2 regions of the Slackia heliotrinireducens DSM 20476 genome follow, and region 1 is predicted to be linked to the other one. Evidence: riboswitches for the same ligand, from Rfam matches in the RefSeq annotation. Region 1 holds a riboswitch; the other holds the start of a gene.
What was found. A riboswitch is a leader RNA that binds a small molecule or an ion and turns the genes downstream of it on or off. The one in region 1 is predicted to bind FMN.
Positions count from the first base shown of each region.

Region 2: it holds a riboswitch for FMN, as region 1 does, so the genes downstream of both, ribD (bifunctional diaminohydroxyphosphoribosylaminopyrimidine deaminase/5-amino-6-(5-phosphoribosylamino)uracil reductase RibD) here and SHEL_RS11810 (ECF transporter S component) in region 1, are expected to answer to the same signal.

Region 1 covers NC_013165.1:2,661,339-2,668,523, forward strand. The annotation lists gene SHEL_RS11800 (DUF3810 domain-containing protein) at 1-616, opposite strand, end outside; gene asnA (aspartate--ammonia ligase) at 800-1,807, shown strand; FMN riboswitch at 2,010-2,148, shown strand; gene SHEL_RS11810 (ECF transporter S component) at 2,264-2,827, shown strand; gene SHEL_RS11815 (energy-coupling factor transporter ATPase) at 2,837-3,673, shown strand; gene SHEL_RS11820 (energy-coupling factor transporter ATPase) at 3,670-4,587, shown strand; gene SHEL_RS11825 (energy-coupling factor transporter transmembrane component T family protein) at 4,587-5,387, shown strand; gene SHEL_RS14580 (TetR/AcrR family transcriptional regulator) at 5,441-6,070, opposite strand; gene idi (isopentenyl-diphosphate Delta-isomerase) at 6,435-7,028, shown strand; gene SHEL_RS11840 (hypothetical protein) at 7,045-7,185, opposite strand, start outside.
Region 2 covers NC_013165.1:818,837-826,021, reverse strand. The annotation lists gene SHEL_RS03470 (bifunctional 3,4-dihydroxy-2-butanone-4-phosphate synthase/GTP cyclohydrolase II) at 1-874, opposite strand, end outside; gene SHEL_RS03465 (riboflavin synthase) at 926-1,597, opposite strand; gene ribD (bifunctional diaminohydroxyphosphoribosylaminopyrimidine deaminase/5-amino-6-(5-phosphoribosylamino)uracil reductase RibD) at 1,598-2,713, opposite strand; FMN riboswitch at 2,839-2,972, opposite strand; gene SHEL_RS03455 (cold-shock protein) at 3,177-3,380, opposite strand; gene SHEL_RS03450 (hypothetical protein) at 3,653-4,096, opposite strand; gene ruvB (Holliday junction branch migration DNA helicase RuvB) at 4,097-5,164, opposite strand; gene ruvA (Holliday junction branch migration protein RuvA) at 5,207-5,800, opposite strand; gene ruvC (crossover junction endodeoxyribonuclease RuvC) at 5,833-6,330, opposite strand; gene SHEL_RS03430 (YebC/PmpR family DNA-binding transcriptional regulator) at 6,574-7,185, opposite strand, start outside.

The DNA.
Region 1 (7,185 bases):
ACCCGTCCGAAAACACGTCGTAGCGGCCCTCCAGCGGGCCGTACGCCGCACCGGCGATGGCTCCGAGCTCGTAAAAGTCCTGGTCGGCAAGGTGTCCTTCTCCAGTCCGCGGCACCTGGGGCGCTAGCTGCGCCGCCTGGTTAAGGTAATACCGCGTTGCCTCGGCCAACTGCTCGGCAGAGCTTTCGTGAGTCTTAAGCCCCAGCTCGTCGGACAGGGGCGGCGCGTAGTGGTTGAGCGCCCATCCGCCCACGAACAGCGTCGCCGCAACCGAAACCGCAAGGGCGACCGCTGAAATCCAAGGCATGATTCGCTTCCCGCCCCGCACACGCAGCGCCAACGCAGCAAAAGCCACCGCCGCCAGCGCCACGACCAGGAAGTCCCACAAGGCGACGGGGGCCACGCCTGTGACCGTCGAAAGGATCCCCATCAGCCCTTTCGAAAAACCACGGTAGGCGGGAAAGAACAATTCAGGAAAGCGCCCGGCGGCAAAGCGAATCGCAAGGCATGCGGCCGCCAGCACCGCCGCTACGGCGAAGCGCTCGATGGTTGCGTTGTCCCTTTTTCCGTCCATGGCGGCAATTGTACGCGAACCTTCCGCCCGCACGTTTCCCATCAGGGTTTCCGCATGGTTTCTGCGGCTGTGCCAGCCCCAGAAAAGCCACGGCCGGGGCCATGCACAACCAACAAGGTTGCGTTAACAGCGTGTGACAAATCCCGTTTACCGACACGAACCTACCTATCAAGGGTACAATCGCTACCAACGTTTTCCGATGAACGAGAAAGAGCAGTACCAACCATGACCCTGATCCTACCAGAGGGGTACGACCCCAAAATGTCCGCCCGCGAGACGGAAGAAGCCATCAAATACATCCGCGACACGTTCCAGCGTGAATACGGTCGCGAAATGCGCCTTTCGCGCGTGTCTGCGCCGCTGTACGTATTCCAGAACACCGGCTTGAACGACAACCTCAACGGCGTGGAGCGCCCCGTAAGCTTCGACGTGCCCTGGGCCCCCGACGAGCCGGTGGAAGTCGTGCAGTCTCTGGCCAAGTGGAAGCGCATGGCTCTCAAGAAGTACGGCTACCTGCCCCACGAAGGCATCTACACCAACATGAACGCCATCCGCCGCGACGAGGAGCTGGACAACCTGCACTCCATCTACGTGGACCAATGGGACTGGGAACGCGTCATCTCCAAGGAGGAGCGCACCGAGGAAACGCTGCGCCAGGCCGCCAAGGACATCTTCCGCATCATCAAGCACATGGAGCATGAGGTCTGGTACAAGTACCCCCATGCCGTCCACCATCTGCCCGACGAGATCCACTTCATCTCCTCCGAAGAGCTCCTGCAGATGTATCCCGACATGACCCCCGGGCAGCGCGAAGACGCCATCTGCAAGAAGCTGGGCTGCGTGTTCGTCATGGGCATCGGCGACACGCTCTCCAACGGCGAAAAGCATGACGGCCGCGCCCCCGACTACGACGACTGGCACCTCAACGGCGACATCCTCATGTGGTACGAACCGCTGGGCCGCTCGCTGGAAATCTCCAGCATGGGCATCCGCGTCGACGAGGATTCGCTGCTCGAACAGCTCAAGAAGGCCGGCTGCGAGGAGCGTGCGAACATGCCGTTCCACCGCATGATCCTGGAGAAGGAGCTCCCCTACACCATGGGCGGCGGCATCGGCCAGTCGCGTCTGTGCATGCTGCTGTTGGGCCGCGTGCACGTGGGCGAGGTCCAGGCCAGCATCTGGCCCCAGGACATGATCGACGCGTGCGAAAGCCACAACATCCATCTGCTGTAACGCATCGCTTCCCCATACCGCAACCGCTCGCGGCGGCCGCAGGGACCCTTCCTGCGGCCGCCGCTGCATTGTGCCCGCGGGCATTTCGCCGCATGGTTATGGAAAACGCCCATTATGCGGACATCTCCCTATGCATCGTCCGTTCGAAACGCCAGTGCGGCCTTTACGCTTGCCCCACGCAAGCGTATACTTGCCCCATTGAATTCTGTTTCAGGGCGGGGTGGAAGTCCCCACTGGCGGTAAACCTGCATGGCAAGTCCGCGACCCCGAGGCTGCGGCTTCGGGCTGACTTGGGTTAGATTCCCAGACCAACGGTACAGTCCGGATGGAAGAAGCAGAAGCCCCGCATCTGCGGCGAGCCTGTGTAACCTATGCAAACGGATTCATGCCGACGACCGTGCTCCAAGGAACGGCCGTCAGGAGCATCGTTGCCTTGGGTGAAAGAAAGGACTCGTTATGCCGACCATGACAAACACCAACAAGTGGGATACCCGCACCCTCGTCACCATGGCGCTGCTTGCAGCCATCGCCATCCTGCTGAGCTTTTTGGAATTCCCCATTTTCGCCGCCGTTCCCTTCCTGAAGCTGGACGTGTCCTTCACGCCCTGCGCCGTGGCGGGCTTCGCCTACGGACCGCTGGCAGGCTTCGTCGTCGGAGCCATCACCGCCGTGGCCCACGGCATGATTTCCGGCAACTGGGTGGGCGCCCTCATGAACATCGTCATGGTGCTCGCATTCGTGGTACCCGCTGCCTTCATCTACAAGAAGAACCACACCTTCAAGGGCGCCGTCATCGCGTTGGTCGTGGCCACACTCGTCCAGTCCATCGTTTCCGTTCCCGCCAACGTCCTCATCGACCCGCTGTACGGCGTTCCTGCCGATGTGGTCCTGGGCCTTGCCGGCTGGATCGCGGCCTTCAACGTGGTCAAGGGCGTCGCGAACTCCGTTCTGACCATGGTGGTCTACAAGAGCATCTCCAACCTCATCACCCCGCAGAAAGACCAGGTGAGCGGCCGCTAGGCCAAACCTATGGAAGCACTACGGCTGGACGACGCCTGGTTCACCTACACAGGCGATGAATTCGTGTTGAAGGGTATCGACCTTTCGGTGCAGGAGGGCGAGTTCCTCTGCATCCTGGGCGGCAACGGCAGCGGCAAAAGCACGCTTGCCAAGCATATCAACGCCCTGCTGGCACCCGACCGCGGAAGCGCCCAGGTGCTGGGATGCGACACCTCCGATCCCGAAAACCTGTATTTCATCAGGAGCAACGCGGGCATGGTGTTTCAGAACCCCGACGACCAGCTGGTAGCCAACCTGATTGAGAACGACGTCGCATTCGGCCCGGAGAACCTGGGCGTTCCCGCAGCCGAGCTGCGCCAACGCGTGACCGAAGCCCTTGAGCAGGTGGGTCTGCAGGGCTTCGAGCGCAAGGAGACCAACGCCCTTTCCGGCGGCCAGAAGCAGCGCGTCGCCATTGCCGGCGTGCTGGCCATGCGGCCGAAGATCCTGGTGTTGGACGAAGCCTCCGCCATGCTCGACCCCCGCGGCCGCAACGGGCTCATGCGCGTCTGCCGCGAGCTCAACGACGCGGGCATGACCATCATCATGATCACTCACTATATGGAAGAGGTCGTCCACGCAGACCGCGTCGTGGTGCTTGACTCCGGCTCCGTCGCCCTTGAGGGCACCCCCGAAGAAGTGCTGACCCAGGCGCAGGAGCTCGAGCGGCTGTCGCTCGACGTGCCGTTCGCCGTCAAGGCGAGCCTGGCATTGCGTGAGGCGGGCGTGCCCGTGCGCGTGCATGTGGACGAAGACGACCTGGTCAGCGATGTAGAGCGGCTGTTTGCGGAAGGCGGTGCGCAATGATCGAGTTCGACAATGTCGGCTTCACTTATCAGCACGCCGCCGACATCAAGCGCGCAAAGCGCCGCAAGCGCGTTGCTGCCGAACCCCGCGCCGATTGGGGCAACCGTCCCGATGAGGTATGGGCGCTGCGCAACATCAGCTTCACGTTGGACAAGGGCGAGTTCCTGGGCATCGCCGGGCATACCGGCAGCGGCAAGAGTACCCTCATCCAACACATAAACGGCCTGCTCACACCTACCGAAGGACGAGTGCTCATCGATGGGGAGCCCGTCGGCAACCCCGAAACCGCCGCCAAATCCGGCATCGGCATGGTGTTCCAATACCCCGAACACCAGCTGTTCGCAGCCAGCGTGTATGAAGACGTGGTGTTCGGGCCGCGCAACCTGGGCTGCAGCGCCGACGAGGCCGAAGAGCGCTACCGCAAGGCCATGGACCGCGTCGACCTAGATGCCGACGCCCTGCGGGACGCGAGCCCCTTCGGGCTGTCCGGCGGACAGCAGCGCCGCGTCGCCTTCGCCGGCGTTTTGGCCATGGAGCCCACCGTGCTGGTGCTCGACGAGCCGGTGGCGGGCCTCGACCCCAAATCCCGAGAGGACTTTCTGCAGTTCATAGCCAGGCTTCATCGTGAACAGGGGCTCACCGTGGTCATGGTGTCCCACGCCATGGACGACCTGGCGCGACTGTGCACCCGGGTGCTGATGCTCAACCAAGGGCGGATGCATGCCTTGGGCACGCCCGCCGAAGTGTTTGCCGACGGCGACCAGATGAAGGCCATCGGCCTGGGCCAGCCCGCCGCGCAACGGGTGGGGTCCAAGCTCATGGCGAAAGGCATCGACCTGCAGCAGCCCGACGGGCTGTTTACCCTGGAGACGCTGACCAGCGCCGTGGCTCAGGTTTGGAAGCAGCGTGCCTGATGAACGACGCATTGCTCGGTAAATACTACGCCGCCGACAGCGCGGTGCACAACCTGGACGCACGCATCAAGATCACGGCGATGCTCGCCATGATGGGAGCCATCTTCGCATGCGGCAGCTACGCCGCCCTTGGAGTATGCGCCCTGTTCATAGCGGCGGCCTTCGCACTCTCGCACGTGCCGGCGGGCCAAGCCCTGCATTCCATCGCGCCGCTCATGTTCATCGTAGTCATCACGGCCATCATCAACATCTTCTTCGAGCATGACGGCGCCGTGCTGCTGCAGCTCGGACCTATTGTCATCAACCAGGGCGGCGTGCACCTGGCCGTGTTCATGGGCATCCGACTCACCCTGCTGCTGCTTGTCGCCAGCCTGCTGACACTGACGACCACCACCATCGATTTGACCGACGGCATGGAGGCCCTGCTCAAGCCCTTTGCGAAAATCGGGTTTCCCGCCCATGAGTTCGCCATGATCCTCGGTATCGCCCTGCGGTTCCTTCCCCAGTTCATGACGGAATTGAATGTCATCCGCGCCGCTCAGGCATCCCGCGGCGCACATTTTTCAGCCAACGTGTTCAAGGACGGCCTCAAGGGCATATCGAGTCTGATGGTACCTCTGTTCACGAGCGCGTTCCGTCATGCCGAAACCCTTTCCGGCGCCATGGAGGCGCGCTGCTACCACGGTGGGACGGGCCGCACAAAGCTCAATCCCTTCAAGCTGCGCGCGGCAGACGGCTTGGCCATGCTTCTGGTCTGCGCTTGCATCGCCTGCGTAGTGGCGCTCAATATCCTTCTGTAAGAAAGCTGGGGCATCGGACGTCTGAAATGCGGTGGGAAGACGCACTCCCCCTTTTACGCATGCATCTCCCCACCATGATTGCCGCTGTCCAAAAGCGCCAGCAAGCCGTGCTGGAACACCGTCTGGACATCGCGCATCTTCGAATACACCTCTTCACGCGGGCAATCGCTCACCACGATTTGGGCCAGCATCGAGTAGTACGAGCCCATAACCATACCGAATACGTCCGGATCGATGCACCCTTCCAGATGTGCCCGCTCCAGGACTTCCCCAATGCGCGCGATGTTCCGCCCGCTGAAATCCTGCAGGAAGTTCTCATACCGCGTGCCTTCGGATCTAGTCAGGATAAGACGCATGTCGTCACGGTGTTCGAAGAAGAAATCGACCAGTTCAGGCAGGTGATCGAGATAGGCTTCAGGCAACTGGCCCACGCGTTCCTCGTCGGGATAGCTCTGCCATTGCGCCGTCATCGACCCCAGGATACGGCTCATGCCCTCGAAGGTGTCGCTGACCAGCGCATGGAACAGCTCCTCCTTGCTGGCGTAATACCCGTAGAACGCGCCTTTGGTGAAGCCCGCATCCTTTACAATCTGGTTGAGAGAGGCCCCGCGGAAGCCCTTTTCCGAAAAATGGCGCCGTGCACTGTCTAGAATGGCCTGCTGTGTTGCGGTTGTTTCAGTCATGGTTCCTCTTATACCACCGGTACATGCTGAAGAAATATTACCCCCAGCAAACTTTTATCGCAAGTAGCCTTCGTGCACAGCTCCAGACGCCCGCCTCGACATGGGTCGCATGGCCCGTAGCGTACACCGAGGACACTGATTGAACCGGATTCGGGTTCGTGTTGGCGAAAACCCTGTTTTTTGCACCAGATTCAATGTTGTGCTTTCCTCGGCGGGCTTCAAACCTCCGCAGCACGTCAGGCTCGCGCGTGCGCTTAACGAATCGTCAGGCGTTTTCCTCCGCGGTTCGCGCCGCACGGTGCTTGCGCTAGAATGAATCTCTGGTTAAAACCCGATGCCGCCCGTCCGAGAAAGGGATGCAACCATGAATGTCGAACATGTCGTCGAATGCAACCGGCAGCCTGATCCGATGGCTAGCGATCCGGCCAAAAGCGACGAACTCATCCTCGTGGACGTGTTCGACAACCCTGTGGGCACGGCTTCCAAAGAGCGCGTCCATCGGGAAAGCCTGCTTCATCGGGCATTCTCGGTCGTCTTGGTGCGCGACGGCGCATCCGGGCCGGAGGTGCTGGTCACCCGCCGCGCGCCGTGCAAGTACCACTCCGCGGGGCTTTGGACCAATTCGTGCTGCTCGCACCCGCGAGTCGGAGAAAGCACCGTCGACGCAGCCTATCGCCGCGTTGCCCAGGAGTTGGGCGTGCAGGCCCGTGACCTGCGGGAAATCGGTTCATTCATCTATAGGGCGTCGTTTCCTTCAGGCATTGCCGAATACGAATACGATCACGTGTTCGTCGGAGGATGCGAAGGCGAGCTTCGCCCCGACCCCTCCGAAACCGACGGGGTGCGGTGGATGCCCCTTGCCGACCTGGCGGACGAGCTAATCATGCAGCCCGCCGCCTTCGCCCCCTGGTCTTTAACCGTGTTCCCCATGGTCTTGGTCTTCCTGGCCGACCGATAATGCCGACCCGGCCCGGCTACTTCAGGGTGCGGGCGGAATAGGTGGCCAGATGCTTACCCACGTGGGAGATGACGATTTTGCCGCTCACCTGGTCATACCCGAAATACATCCGCATGAAACGGTCGTCGGACTCCTTGATGCCGCTTTTGAGATGCAT
Region 2 (7,185 bases), 1.3 Mb from region 1:
TAGCGCTGTGCAGCTGCTCGCCGCAATCGCAGCGATGGCTGCCGAACACGTCGCCGGTCAGGCACTCGCTGTGCACACGCACCAGAACATCCTGCCCGTCGCCGATGTTGCCCTTGACCAGGGCCACGTGCTCTTCGCCCGTGATGTCGTTCACAAAACCGTGGATTTCGAATTCGCCGTACGCGGTGGGAAGTGTGGCGCAGGCCTGTTCCTTCATGTGGTTGTCATGCTCGCGGCAGTAGTCCTGCAGCTGCTTGATGGACACCATGACGATGCCGTGGGCCTCGGCGAAGTCCAGAAGCTCGGCGGTACGCATCATGCTGCCGTCTTCGCGCATGATCTCGCAGCACAATCCGCACTGCTTCATGCCGGCATGGCGCAGCAGATCGACGGTGGCTTCGGTGTGGCCGTTGCGCTCCAACACGCCGCCCGCCTTGGCGATCAGCGGGAACATATGGCCGGGCCTGCGGAAATCCTCGGGCTTGGACTTCTCATCTACGCACTTCATGGCGGTATAGGAGCGTTCCACCGCCGAGATACCCGTGGTGGTGTCCACGTGGTCCACCGAAACGGTGAACGCGGTCTCGTGGTTGTCGGTGTTCTCGGAGACCATGGGCGGGAAATTCAGTTTGTGGGCGAGCTCCGAGCTCATCGGCATGCAGATGAGGCCCTTGGCGTGCGTCGCCATAAAGTTCACGTTGTAGGTGGTCGCGTATTCCGCGGCGCAGATCAGGTCGCCTTCGTTCTCACGGTCGGGGTCGTCGACGACCAGGATGAGATGGCCTGCCTGCAGCTCGTTGATGGCGTCCTGGATGGAGCCCATGCGGACGGCGTTTGCGGATAGAACCTCTTGCTCTTCGAAGACGTTCGTCATCTTCTTTCCTTTCTCGTGCGGCGCTTCGCGCCTCTATTCACAACTGTGTTGTTAGAACCCGTATTTTTGGAGGAACTCGACGGTCATGCCGGAAGACGCTTCTTGCAACGGAGCCTGCTCCGCCGGCTTGCCCAAAGCGCTTCCCAACAGCTTCTGCACGTACTTGCCCACCACATCGTTTTCCAGGTTGACGATGTCCCCTGCGCGCTTCTTGAGCAGGGTCGTCTCCTCCCCGGTATGGGGAATGAGAGACACCTGGAAGTCGGTGGCGGACACCGAAGCAACCGTCAGGCTGATGCCGTCGATCGCAATGGACCCCTTCTCCACAATGAGGGCGAGAATGCCGGCCGGCGCAGAGATGCGCACCCGCACCGCATTCTGATCGGGACGCATCTCCGCAATGCGGCCCGTGCCGTCGATGTGGCCCGACACGATATGCCCGCCGAACCTCCCGTCAGCGGCCATGGCCCGCTCCAGGTTCACTTTGTCCCCGGTTTTGAGCTGGCCGAGCCCCGATTTGGACAGGGTTTCGGGCATGACGTCGGCCACGAAGCTGTCGGCGCCCATCTCCACCACAGTCAGGCACACGCCGTTGACGGCGATGCTGTCGCCGATCTGCGTGCCGCCGAGCACCTTGGACGCTCCGATGGTGATTTTGCCCGCTCGGGCGCCGGGCAGGACGCGCCGAACCGTTCCCATCTCCTCAACGATGCCAGTGAACATCTAAATCCCTCGATTCAGTCGATATGTCAGACGGACGTCGTCGCCCACGATGTCTACCTGGGGTTTTCCCAATTGAAGGGCGTCAGCCATAAGGGCCGCTCCCGCGCCGCCCACAGGGGTCGGTGCGCTCGTGCCACCGCACACCTTGGGTGCAAGGTAAACGACCACCTCGTCGACCAGGCCGCTTTTGAACATGTTCGCGTGCAGGGTGCCACCGCCCTCCACCAGGACGGAGTCGACGCCCGATTCGCCCAGATGCGCCATAAGAGCGGCAAGGTCCACCTTGCCGTCGGCCCCCGGAAGCGACACCACGTCGACGCCGGCCGCCCGCAAACGGATAGCCTTATCCAGGCGTTCCCCTTGGTCGATGTTGCAGGCGCACGCCACAAGCACGGGCACTTCGGTTGCCGAGCGCACAAGAGCGCTGTCCAGCGGAATCCTTAAAGACGAGTCACACACGATGCGCAACGGCTGGTTGCTTGGCACGCCGCGCCGCGCGTTGAGCATGGGGTCGTCGGCGAGCACCGTGTTGACGCCGACCATGATGCCGGCCAGACGGTGTCGAAGCTCATGGGTGTCGGCGCGGGATGCTTCGCAGGAGACCCACCTGGCATCACGGGTTGCCGTGGCGATCTTCCCATCGGCGGTCATGGCCCACTTGGCTACCACATAAGGCGTCTTCGTCGTGATGAAATGGAAGAACACGGGATTGATCCCGTCGCACTCCTGGCGGAGGAAGTCCTCTTCCACCTGGATGCCGGCGGCGCGCAGCCGTGCAATGCCGCGACCCGACACCAACGGATTGGGGTCGCGCGAACCCACGACCACCCGCGCGATTCCCGCTTCGACCAACGCGTCGGCACACGGAGGCTGTTTTCCGGTGTGGCTGCAGGGCTCGAGCGTCACGTACATGGTGGCGCCCTGCGGCGATTCGGTGCACGACGCCAATGCGTTGCGTTCGGCGTGCAAGTCGCCGTAACGCTCGTGGCAACCTTCGCCGATAACGCGGCCGTCCTTTACGATGACGGCTCCAACCAGCGGATTCGGATTGGTCCAGCCCGCAGCCGTGCGAGCCAGCTCGATTGCCCGGCGCATCATCTTCTCGTCTGCGGTCATGGCGCCCGCCTTCCCGATGTCGTCCTATCGCGTGCGGGCAATAAAAAACACCCGCATGTCTGCAGGTGCGCATGATGGTTATGGATGCATCACATATCGCGACCCACTACGGGCCACGTACATGACATCGTGTTCTTCCATCCGGACTGTAACCGTTGGTTTCGGACTTGCACCGAATCAGCCTCCGTTAAGAGGGTCGCGGACTTCGGGTTTCCCCGTTACCGCCAGTGAGGAATTTCACCTCGCCCTGAACAGACATCGGGGTCAGTATAGCGCACTAAAGTGATGGGTCAACCCCAAAAGCGGCCGATTTCGAGACAACGGGCAGCGCATTGCGCCGAATATCAACAGAAGCGGCGAAGCTGTCCTATATCTCAATGTCGGTAAACGTAAACGGCGGGAGGAACCGTGCGTCCCTCCCGCCGTTCATCATCTAGCTTAAAAACTGGAAACAACCGCGTCCCTATTGGGGAACCACGTTGCTAGCCTGCTTCTTGCCGTTTGCGCCTTCGGTGACTTCGAAGGTAACCTTCGCGCCCTCTTCGAGAGTCTTGTAGCCATCCATCTGAATCTCAGAGAAATGGACGAACAAATTTTCTCCGTCGGCCTGGGAGATGAACCCGTAGCCCTTTTCGGGACTAAACCATTTGACAGTGCCTTCAGCCATGTGCGGTCTCTTTCTTTCCACAAGGAAAACTCAGACTGGTTTTTCATGCCAGCCAACCAATTCGCTTTTCGCGAAACCAACCAATGGTCATTATCCTTTGTTTTGTCAACAAATAAGTTTACAGTCGGGGAAAACCCCGAGTTTTATCGTAATCGGCACAATTCAAACAAGCTTTTGAACTGGTATATTAATGTTTCATCATATGGCATTCACGACTAATTTATATAGAATTTGAAGTATGAATGCTGTCGTATTTACGATTCGATATTGAATCAGTCGTCAGACCAAGGGGCATCAAAATCGATGCCGTCCTCCTCCGCCAAACGGCGCAGCTCCGTTTCCAAGTCTTCAACGGGTATGTCGAAATCCAAAGTGTCTTCAAGCCCGTACATGTATGCCAGGGCGCGAGCCTGATCCCTGCGAAGCTGACCGGTTTTCGGCAGATTCGCCTCCTCGAGATACCAGGCCTCAAGCAGCATCGAACGGATGATGTACTCCATCAGATCGGGGTCGACCCCCGAAACTCGCAGAATGTCCGAAAGGCTTTCGGGCTCAAGGCGCAACAACGTGGAAGCGTCCATGTCCAGAGCTTCGGACATGGCGTCTTCCAAACCTTCTGCGGCCTCTTTCGGCCGCACCTTGCCGATCTCAATTGAACGAGTAGTTGCGGCGACGAATTGAATGATCAAGCGCATCAGGTAGTCTTGCTGCAGCATTTAAACCCTCTTGATTCCAATATGCTCGAAAGCGCGGTCCGTAGCCTGACGGCCCTTCGGCGTGCGCATGATAAGCCCCTGTTGAATGAGATATGGCTCATACACGTCCTCGACCGTATCGGGATCCTCCGACAGTGCGCTGGCCAACGTAGACAAACCGACAGGCCTGCCGTCGAAGCCGACGCAGAGCAGCTCCAATATTTTATTGTCAAGGGCGTCCAAACCGAGGGAGTCGACCTCGAAGAAGCTCAGGGCCTGGGCGGCCGTATCCTCGTCGATGTCGCCGGTTCCGCGCACCTGCGCCCAATCCCGCACGCGTTTGAGCATGCGGTTTGCCAAACGCGGCGTTCCACGACTTCGACGCGCGATTTCCAGGGCGCCTTCTTCGTCGATGGCCACATCCAGAATACCGGCCGAGCGCTTCACGATGCCTGCGAGCTCTTCCGGGGTGTAGTAATCCAGACGGAACACAATGCCGAAGCGATCGCGCAAAGGGCCGGTAAGCAAACCCGTACGGGTGGTGGCCCCCACCAATGTGAACTTGGGAAGGTCCAGGCGGATGCTGCGGGCGGCGGGACCTTTGCCGACGACGATGTCGAGCACGTAGTCCTCAAGCGCCGGATACAAAACCTCTTCCACCTGGCGGTTCAGCCGATGAATCTCATCGATGAACAGTACATCGCCGTCTTCCAGGTTTGTGAGGATGGCGGCCAGATCGCCGGTACGGGCGATGGCAGGGCCGCTGGTAGTGCGGATGTTGGCCCCCAGCTCGTTTGCCACCACCGTTGCAAGCGTGGTTTTACCCAAGCCCGGAGGGCCGCTGAACAGCACATGGTCCATGCATTCGCCGCGCTGCTTGGCCGCCTGAATAAGAATGGACAGGCTGTCTTTGACGCGCGTCTGCCCGATATAGTCATCCAGATGTTTCGGGCGCAGTGAACGGTCGAGCGCCAAGTCGTCTTCGGTCAGCTCGGGCGTGACGGCACGGGGGCCGGTTTGACCCGCCGACTTGTTCGACCGGGAACCCGCCTCGAATACCAATCCTTCTATTTCAAAACCATCGGTCATAATCACCACATCATAGAGAAACAGTGCCGCGCCATAAGCGCTTTACAGAGAGCCCAAGCGGCGTAATGCATATTGTATCAGCGCCGAATCGGTATGCAGCTCTTCCGGCGCATCTTTCAAAGCCAAATCCGCTTCGGCGGACGAGAACCCCATGGAAAGCAACGCTTCCCGAGCGCCTTCCAAACGTCTTGTTGCCTCCGCCGTCTCTTGGTCGAACAGCGACTGCATATTCTCATCCGAGAAGCTGCCCTTCAGCTCCAGAATCATACGTTGGGCGGTTTTCTTGCCGACACCCGGGATCATGGACACGGCCTTGACATCCCCCGCTGCGATGGCATTGGCCAGCTCTTCCGGCTTGTACACGCTGAGCGCTGCAAGCGCAACTTTTGGCCCCACCCCCGAAACGCCGATGAGTTTCTCGAAGAAACGCTTCTCATCCTGCGTAAGAAAACCGTAGAGCGCCATGGCGTCTTCGCGCACAGCCAAATAGGTGTGCACCAGCACCTCTTCTCCCCTTTCGGGAAGTTTCGCCAAATCGCTCGCGGGCATGCCGACGGCAAAACCCACGCCGTTCACTTCGATAAACGCCGTATCCGTCGTATGCCCGGCGACGCGTCCGTTCAAAAAAGCAATCATCAGGCTCCTCCTCAGAAGCTGCATTCATCCGTTTAAGCTGTTCGGGGGCCGTGCGTCACGTAGCAGATGGCCGCCGCCAACGCATCGGCCGCGTGGTCGGGATGCGGCGGGTCGTCCAACGATAACAGCTGCTTGACCATGTACTGGACCTGCATTTTGTCGGAATTCCCCTCACCAACCACAGCAAGCTTTATCTGCTTGGGCGTGAATTCGCCGATGGAAAGCCCCTGGCTCGCGCACGCTACGAGCACCGCCCCGCGGGCCTGGCTGGTAAGGATGCCTGCCGTTACATTGGCGCCGAACCAAATGGTTTCAATACCGAGACACGTCGGCTCGAACCGCTTGACCACCAGCTCCATCTGGTCATGCAGTTTGAGCAACCTGCTCGGCAGATCCATGTCGGCCGATGTTGAGATGCATCCGTACGCGACGCAGGAAAGCCGCGGGCCGCGCTGGCGGATGACACCCCACCCCGTGTTGGCAAGGCCGGGGTCGATGCCCAGAATGGTGCGGTTTTCAACATACGGCATGAGCCCCTCCTTCCAACAACAAAACAAACGTTTGTTCGGATAATAGCACAGATTTCCGATATGGGAGCAGAAAAGTCCGTATCGAACGAAGTTTCTTCAAGAGGCACCCGTCAGGTGACGGGGTGAATTTGCAGGCCCCCGCAGAGCCGATGGACTACATGTGTCCCCAGTGACACAAAAATGTGCCAATAGGAAACGTCCCTACTGGCACATTGCAAATCTGATGTGTGGTTGGATCAGGCGTTACTCTTCGTCGAGAGCGGCGACGATCTCGTCGGTCATCTCCATGGTGTGATACACGTTCTGGAGGTCCTCAAGCTCTTCGAGCCTGTCGATAAGACGCATGACTTTCTTGGCATCCTCGACGCTGACCTGGGTCGGGGTGGTGGGGATCATGGTGAGCTCGGCGCCCTTCACCTGGACGCCCTGCTCCTCGAGGCCCTTCTTGACGGCCATCAGGTCCGTTGCAGCCGTGTAGACGATCCATTCGTCTTCGGCGTCCTCGTAGTCATCTCCGCCTGCCTCGGCGACAACCATCATGAACTCGTCCTCGTCACCAGCGGCACCGTTGACGGCGATGGGGTTCTTCTTGTCACCGGTCTCGATTTCCTTGGAGACCACAATCTGGCCCTTGCGCTCGAACTGATACGCAACGCTGCCCGGAGTGGCCAGAGACTGACCGGCATGACGGAACGCGGATCCCACGTCGGCGGCAGTACGGTTGCGGTTGTCGGTCAGAGCCTGGCACAGGATGGCGACGCCAGCCGGGCCGTAACCTTCGTAGGTCAGGGTTTCGTAGCTCGCGGCGTCCTTGCCGGTGCCGAAGGCCTTGTCGATAGCGGTCTTGATCTTGTC